One region of the Thermohahella caldifontis genome, then DNA from elsewhere that is predicted to be linked to it. Evidence: predicted binding sites of a transcription regulator. Region 1 holds the regulator's gene; the other holds the start of a gene.

Region 1 (4,235 bases):
TCAGCTGCATGGACGAGAGGGGCTGGCCCTGGTAACCACGGATTGCTACCGTGTGGGTGCCGCATCCCAGCTCCTGACGTTGGGGAAATTGCTTCGTGTACCGGTTCATGTTGTACCGGAAAACGGTTCCCTGAAAGCGGTTCTGGACAGTCTGGCGGATCACCGGCGGGTTCTGATCGATACGGCCGGGCTGACATCCCGGGATCCCAATGGCGAACGTCAGGTCAGATCGCTGCAATCATGCGGGCGGCGTGTCAAAAAAATTCTTGTATTGTCTGCAGTTAGCCAGGCACAAGTCATGAAATCCAACTATCATTACTATAAAATGCTCGGGCTGTCCGGTTGCGTCATCACAAAACTGGATGAAGCCTGTGCACTGGGGCAGGCTTTGGGGTTGAGTATACAGGAACAGTTGCCCATTGCCTGCTACACTGACGGTCAACACATCGCGCGGGATCTTCATCCGGCCACGGGGCAAAGTCTGGTTGCACGGGCAGTGACGCTGGACAGACAGGATTCCCCACACACCGCCCGGGCCGGGCTGGTGGGCTGAGCCGGGAAGGCGCTGAACATGATGTATAGGAGCAGTGTCGAACATGAGTAAACCTCACCCGGTACAGGTTATTGCCGTCACCGGTGGCAAGGGGGGCGTTGGCAAGAGCAACGTTTCCGTCAATCTCGCCCTGGCATTGAGCAGTCTGGGCAGGCGAGTCGTGGTGCTGGATGCCGACCTTGGGCTGGCCAACATTGACGTTTTGCTGGGATTGACCGCAAAACGCAACATCAATGACGTGCTCAGCGGCGAATGTTCGCTGCGGGAAATTCTGGTGGATGGCCCTGGTGGCATCAGAATTGTACCGGCATCATCCGGTACCCAGCACCTGACGCATCTGTCACCGCTTGAGCATGCCGGGCTCATCAGCGCCTTCAGCGAGATCAGTGATGATCTGGATGTGCTGATCATCGATACCGCAGCAGGCATCTCGGAAACGGTCATGGCCTTCGTGCGGGCCGCGCAGGAAGTGCTCATGGTCGTGACCGACGAGCCTACTTCCATCACGGATGCCTACGCCCAGATCAAGCTGCTCAACCGGGATTACGGGTTGCACCGCTTCCGCATTCTGCCCAACATGGTTCGCTCGGAACAGGATGCACGGCTGCTGTTCACCAAACTGTCCAAGGTGACCGAGCGTTTCCTGGATGTTGCGCTGCAGTATGTGGGGTTCATTCCCTACGATGATGTGGTGAAGAAGGCGGTCCAGCGTCAGCGGGCCGTCTTTGAGGCCTACCCCCGGGCCAAGGCATCCCTGGCATTCCGGGAGCTGGCGAAAAAGGTGGATGCCTGGCCGTTGCCGAGTGCACCACGCGGGCACCTTGAATTTTTCATTGAGCGATTGGTTCAGGCCAGTTGACAGTTAACGGTAGCAGAGTTCATGGCCTCAACGGGTGTAGCCATGTATAGCGAATCCAGGACACAGCGTGCGGAAGCGCTCGTGCACCAGTATGCACCGCTGGTCAAGCGTATTGCGCTGCATCTGAAGGGACGCCTGCCGCCGAGTGTACAGCTTGATGACCTCATTCAGTCCGGCATGCTGGGCCTGCTCGAAGCGGCGCGCAAGTACGAGGCACAGCGTGGTGCTTCGTTCGAGACCTATGCATCGATCCGGATCCGTGGCGCCATGATCGACGAAATCCGCCGCGGAGACTGGGTGCCGCGCTCTGTGCACCGCAATGCACGTCGTATCGCTGAAGCCATTCATGCCATCGAGAGCCGAACAGGTCAGGATGCTCAGGATGCGGATGTCGCGAGAGAGCTTGGCATCAGTCTGGAAGAGTATCATGCCAGCCTCCGTGATGCCTTGAGCGGACATCTGATCAGCCTGGATGAGCTGACGGCAGATTCGGATGCCGGAATTGAAGACGCCGACCGGATGCCTCAGCCCCAGGATGAAGTACAGAAACAGCAATTTGCCAGCCGGCTGGCGGAGGAAATCGGCAGATTGCCGGAGCGTGAGCGCCTCGTGCTGGCCCTTTATTACGATGAAGAGCTGAACCTCAGGGAAATCGGCGAAGTGCTGGGGGTCAGCGAATCCCGCGTCAGTCAGATTCACAGCCAGGCTGCCCTGCGTCTGCGCGCGCGACTGGCAGACTGGATGATAAAATAGCGATCAGTCAAAAAACTGGATACTCCCCGACAAGCGTCTAGACTTGGTAACTAGACGGAAACTCAATCCAACGTCACCACCGGAGGTTACATTGGACAAGAATATGAAAATTCTCGTTGTTGATGACTTTTCAACAATGAGGCGGATTATCAAGAACCTGTTGCGGGATCTTGGATTCACAAATGTGGAAGAGGCCGATGACGGCAACACGGCCCTGCCCATGCTCAAGACCGGCAAGTTCGATTTTCTGATCACCGACTGGAACATGCCCGGCATGACCGGCATCGACCTGCTCAGGGCCGTGAGAGCAGATCCCAATCTCAAGACGCTGCCGGTCCTGATGGTGACGGCGGAGGCCAAGCGCGACCAGATCGTGGCTGCAGCGCAGGCCGGGGTCAACGGCTATGTGGTCAAGCCGTTCACGGCTGCCGTGCTCAAGGAAAAGATCGAAAAAATCTTTGAACGTTTGGGCTGAAAGGGGCCAGCAGCATGACTGATGAAAAGCAGGGTGTTCCGGCCACTGATACCTCCGAGTTCGAGATGCAGATGAGTCAGCAGGCCGAGGAATTGCTGTCGCATATCCAGAAGGGGGATTTTGCGGCAGCGGTTCAGGTTATCGGTGCGCTGAACGAGACGCGCGACAAGACGCTGTATCGTGAGGTCGGCCGGCTGACCCGTACGCTGCACGACTCCATCCGCAACTTTCACATTGACGCGGGAACCAAGGCGCAGCGGGAAGAGATGTCGAAGATTGCCGATGCCTCCGACCGCCTGGCCTACGTGGTGGACATGACCAACAAGGCCGCCAACAAGACGCTGGATCTGGTGGAAGCGGCCATGCCCATTGCCTCGGAGCTCAAGAACGAGGCCCACGATCTGCGGCAGGAGTGGGAGCGCCTGCGGCGCAAGGAAATGACACCGGACGAATTCCGCGAACTCTACAAGCGAATCGACCGGTTTCTCGCCGACCTGGAAGGCAAGAGTGACCAGGTCTATGGTTATCTTTCAGACATCCTCATGGCACAGGACTTCCAGGACCTGACCGGCCAGGTGATTCAGAAAGTGACGGATCTGGTTCGTCAGGTGGAGGACAATCTGGTCAAGCTGGTGGCAATGGCTGGCAAGGTGGACAAGATCACCGGCATCCGTCATGAGTTCGAAGAGAAGGAAAAGGACGATTCCGAAGGCCACGGGCCTCAGATCAAGGCCGCCGAAATGGACGATGTGGTCAGCGGCCAGGACGATGTGGACGATCTGCTCTCCAGTCTGGGTTTTTGAAGGGGTAAACTATGGCGTTTGATGCGGATGAAGAAATTCTCCAGGATTTTCTGGTGGAAGCCGGAGAAATACTGGAGCAGCTTCAGGAACAGCTGGTGGAACTGGAGCAGAATCCGGATGATGCGGAACTTCTGAATGCCATCTTTCGTGGATTTCACACGGTCAAGGGTGGTGCAGGGTTTCTGCAGCTGGATAACCTTGTGGACTGCTGTCACAAGGCCGAAAACGTCTTCGATATTCTCCGCAACCGCCAGCGCCGCGTCACGCCGGAACTGATGGATGTCGTGCTGCAGGCACTGGACACCGTCAATGAAATGTTCGACCAGGTCAAGATGCGGGAGGAGCCTTCTCCGGCCGACCCTGAACTGATCGCCGCACTGGAGCGCCTGGGGGTGCCGGAAGCGGATGATGAAAGCGCCGAGGCGGAGGAGGCAGCGGTATCCGATGAAGCCCCTGCCGAGGTCACACCCCGGACAGATGACACCGGAAATCAGGAAGTGGGCCTGAGTGACGGGGATATTGAGCTGTTCGTGGAGGCACTTGATGAGGCACCCGCGGCGGACAGCCCGTCCAATGCCCAAGCGTCTGACAGTGATGAAATTACTGATGACGAATTTGAGGCCCTGCTGGATCAGCTGCATGGCCCCGGTACATTCAAGGGGGCTCCCACAGAGCCGCCGGTGCCCCCCCAATCTGACGGGGGCGCAACAGGGGCTGAGAGCGACGAAATCACCGATGATGAATTTGAAGCGCTGTTGGACCAGTTGCACGGCCCGGGCAAATTCGTTGCAG
Region 2 (4,235 bases), 160 kb from region 1:
TCAGTGGCGGCGCATCGGCAGTCTGCTCGGCGGTCACCACCAGCTTGCCGACGTCATCGCGGGCATGGATTTCCACACCGGGCAGCGCTTCCAGTTCGGCAACGACCTGGTCCAGCCGGCGCGGGTTGCAGCGCACCACCAGCCCACAGATGTTCAGCGGTTCGCTTTCTGTTTCGACAGGAATCTCCTGTGCACTAGCGGGCATGTGTCATCTCCTCGGACTGTCTCACAAACGAAATGGCCTGTACCGGACAGGGGCGCACGCAGGCACCGCAACCGTTACAGACCTCAGCATTCAGTTCAGGAACAAAGATGCCACCCGGCCTCGGGCGGATCCGGATGGCTGCCGGTTCGCACTGCTCGGCGCAGATCCGGCACTCAACCCCCTTCATCGCCACGCAGTTGTCACTCAGTCGGGCGATCCAGGGCATGACGGGGCTGACAGACAGAGACAGGGCGCCGGTTTTGCAGGCGTCAACGCAGGCCTCGCAGAATGTGCACTCCCCCCGGGCAGGCGAGAACTCGGGAAAGCCCCCGTCGCCGCGCATCAGTACTGCGGGCTCACAGACCTCAATACAGTCATTGCAGCGGGTACAGGCGGTCACGAAGGCACTTTCGTCCACCGCCCAGGGCGGACGCACCACGGCTTCCCTGCGGCGCGTGAAAAGCTGCCTGCGTGATACGGAGTGGGCCAAGTGAACCTCCTGTCATGAATATTTTTTCATGGTTCAGGAGGTATCGTAGGTCTCTCCCGGCGGAGCAACCCTGATTCAGATCAATTCAGCAGTCTAACTATCCCATTGATAGACCGCAAAATACCTCTTATGAGGTATCTTTATGCAAGCTGTTCCATGACCTGCTGAACATAACCCGCAAACAGAACCGGTCGCTTGCTGGTGTCCGGCGATGCCTCGGGCGCCAGCTCCGGCAAAAGCGACCGGATCAGTGAAGAGGCCGCTCTGATCGGCTCGTCAAATATCCCGGCCTTGTCAAGCAGGCCGGCTGCCCGGTCGGGGACTTCCGCAAGCCGCTGAATACCCTCTCTGGGGTGGTAGTGCTCGGCTGCACGGAAGCGGGTGCTCTGTTTCAGCTCGATGCTGTAGCTCGCCAGTTGGGTCATGTCACCGGTCAGGGAGAGCGCCTGATCGAACGCCTCACCCAGATCCCCGTTGAAAAACGTGTCGGCAAGATCGGCGACCTGAGCCAGCAGATCCGTGATGGCCTGCATCTCCGCATCGTTGAGATCACCCTTGACCACCAGTGAGGACGCCTCGCGATAGTCCAGACCCAGAGCCTGCATGCTCCCACCCTGACCGCCGGACGATACCGAACGACCCATCAGCTTCACGGCTGCGGCCAGATCCAGTTTCACCGTATCCCCTTCACGGGTCTTGAGCGTAATGGAAGCGGTGTTTTTCTGCCCGAACCGGAACCGGGAGTCTGTCACGCCCACGTCCCCCGTCTCATCGTCCGATGCGGGAGGCGTCACCGGCGACCGGTTATCCGTTGTGCTGGCTGGCTGAGGAGGCGCGCTGTCCGGTGCCGGCACGGCGGGGGTCGCTTCCGGCCGCATGGCAGCGATCCCTTCCTGAATGCCCGTTTCGGTCTGATTCACCTGTTCCGCAAGCGAGTCATTGAGTGCACCGACGGCCTGCAAGACTTCCCGTGCCTCTTCAAATCCCTTGGTGACACCCTCGGCGGCAGCGTCCAGCAACGCATTGACCTTCTCGTCCGTCGCTCCCGCCTCACGCTCGTCGGCAATCCGGTTGGCTACGAAGCCCAGCACTTTGCTTTGAATGGCTTGCCCGTCAAAGGTGCTCTCACCCGTACTTTCGGGCAATCTTCTCTCCAGCCTTGAGCTCAGATGTGCACTCACGCGCTCCGAGACCACACGCATGCCGTCACCCTCTGAAGCCAAGCGTGTGAGACTGTAACGGACACTGGCCCGTTCACGCAGATCCACGACCTGTCCCGATTCCTGCTCCTGAGCGCCACGCCCCTGCACGGAGGCCCTGAAATCATAGCGAAGTGAAACTGCAAAACCGGTGGACTGAATTTCCATGACAATTCTCCCGCGGTGCATCCGGTTAAATGTTGAACAGTTTAGCGACCGGATTTCACAAACCTTTAAGTCCGTTTTGCACTCACCCGCAGAACCTTTAGAATGGCCGCAACTTTCAGGAACCGTTTGATGACCGATACGACCCGAACCAAGTCTTACAGCATTCTCGGCGCCGCCCGCCTGTTTTCGCTGCCCGTTGGCCTGTTCGCCGGCACCATCGCACTACTGAGCGTACTGGATCATCCGCAGTTCCATCCGGCCGCCGGGCTGGCCGCCGCACTGGGCAGCCTGCTGGTTCAGGCCGCCGCCAACTTTCTCAATGACTTCAGCGACCTGCAGAATCCCGCGCTGGCTGAACGCCTGAGTCCGGAGCAGATCCGCATCATCCGGATCAACAACCGTCTGGGGCTGCTCTGCCTCGTGGCAGCCGCTGTACTGGGTCTCTACATTGCCAGTCTGCGCGGGTTGATGGTGGTTCCGGTGGCACTGGGCGGATTGATCATGGCACTGGCCTATAACATGGAGCCGGTTGCCCTCAAACGCCGGGGACTGGGTGCTCTGCTGGTTTTCATGATGATGGGGCCCTACATGATGCCGGCCATCGCCTGGGCGGCCACCGGCACGCTGCCCGATACGTCCACCTGGCTGCACAGCCTGCTCTTTGGACTGCCCATTGCCCTGCTCCTGATCAGCAACGAGTACCGGGACATCCGCTATGATACGGCCAATGGCGACCGGACGCTGGCAGTTCGTCTGGGGCCGGAACGCACACGCAGGCTCTACCGGGGACTGCTCATTCTCACCCTGGCCGCCTATGCCGCGCTCGCGCTGCTCAGACCCTGGTGGAAACCCGCCTGGCTGCTCTGTGCACTGCTGGCGTCAGGTCTGTGGCGTCTGAGCGAGCAACCCGGTCCGGCCCTGCCGCCGGCAACGGGCAAGCGTGTACTCGCGCTCGGGCTGGCTCACAGCCTCTGGTTTGTCTTTCCCGCCTGATACAGGAGTCGTCATGGGACGTCGCAAGCATCGCAAAAAATCCGGACAGCAAGCCATACCTGCAGCGGAGACGCTCAGACCGGCTCCTCTGTGGAAGCGCTTTGCCGCCATGTTCTACGATTTCCTTCTGGTCGTCGCCCTGAGCATGATCACCACATTCATCTATCTGGGCGCCATGGCCGCCCGGGTCGGCGGCTTCGACCGCCTTCAGCCGCTGATGGAATCCGGTGCCACACTGGGCGATCCGACGCTCAAGACCGCCCTGTTTCTCGTCATCTTCTTTTTCTTTGCCTACTTCTGGAAGCGTCTGGGCCAGACCCTGGGCATGCAGGTCTGGCGCATCAAGGTAGTCAGTCAGGATGGCCGGCCACTCACCTGGACACAGTGCCTGCTGCGTTTTTTTGCCGCACTGTTTTCCCTCCTCTGCTTTGGGATGGGCTTTTTCTGGAGCCTGTGGGACCGTGACGGTCTGACCTGGCATGACCGCTACGCCGGCACACGTGTCATTGAGGTCAAAAAAACCTGATCATGTACGTGAATCCCCGTATGCTGCTCGCTTGACTTGATGCGGCCCTTTGGGTGGAATAGTGAGCCATGACACACAATAATAAGTACACGATGCTTTCGGTCAGACTGTATTCCGGGACAGCCAACTTGCACGACGAGAGCGGGCCGGGTTTCCCGCTGTGCGGACGCCCGTCCTTTGCCAAAGCGCTCGCTTATCTGGATGACCAGCTCAACACCCGCCTGTCCCTCAGTGAAGTGCTGGACGAATAGCCAGCCCGTTCCTACTCCACGTTCCTTCCGCATTCAGGTTGCAGAGGGTAGTCTTGCAGTAGTCGGCCGTACCGTGCCACACAGACATCAGCAACAGGAGTTTCACCATGGGCGATGCAGCTCCCCTGGTTGTCAAAGACATACACAAGCGCTTCAATGATCTTGAAGTGCTCAAGGGCATTTCCCTTGAAACACAAAAAGGCGACGTTGTCTCCATCATCGGTTCCTCGGGCTCGGGAAAGAGTACCTTCCTGCGCTGCATCAACCTACTGGAAATCCCGACCTCCGGCGACATCTTTGTTCACGGCGAACAGATCCGTTTTACGGAAAAGCGGGGGGAGCGCGTACCGGCCGACCCGCGTCAGGTGGAGCGTATCCGCGCCAGCCTGTCCATGGTATTTCA

What was found. Region 1 encodes FliA, which starts transcription of late flagellar genes. Its sites were predicted from a motif close to CTAAAGTTNNNNNNNNNNCNGCCGATA; they were not measured.
Region 2: AAIA72_RS01065 (DUF5610 domain-containing protein) is a predicted target of FliA. The motif match lies at 2,105-2,131, and genes of this name have one in related genera.

Annotation. Positions count from the first base shown of each region.
Region 1 is NZ_CP154858.1:383,184-387,418, forward strand. It holds gene flhF (flagellar biosynthesis protein FlhF) at 1-553, shown strand, start outside; gene AAIA72_RS01850 (MinD/ParA family protein) at 597-1,412, shown strand; gene AAIA72_RS01855 (RNA polymerase sigma factor FliA) at 1,434-2,165, shown strand; gene cheY (chemotaxis response regulator CheY) at 2,257-2,640, shown strand; gene AAIA72_RS01865 (protein phosphatase CheZ) at 2,655-3,443, shown strand; gene AAIA72_RS01870 (Hpt domain-containing protein) at 3,455-4,235, shown strand, end outside.
Region 2 is NZ_CP154858.1:219,397-223,631, reverse strand. It holds gene AAIA72_RS01075 (chaperone NapD) at 1-205, opposite strand, end outside; gene napF (ferredoxin-type protein NapF) at 195-695, opposite strand; gene AAIA72_RS01065 (DUF5610 domain-containing protein) at 836-2,062, opposite strand; gene AAIA72_RS01060 (prenyltransferase) at 2,192-3,055, shown strand; gene AAIA72_RS01055 (RDD family protein) at 3,069-3,581, shown strand; gene AAIA72_RS01050 (hypothetical protein) at 3,650-3,832, shown strand; gene AAIA72_RS01045 (ABC transporter ATP-binding protein) at 3,940-4,235, shown strand, end outside.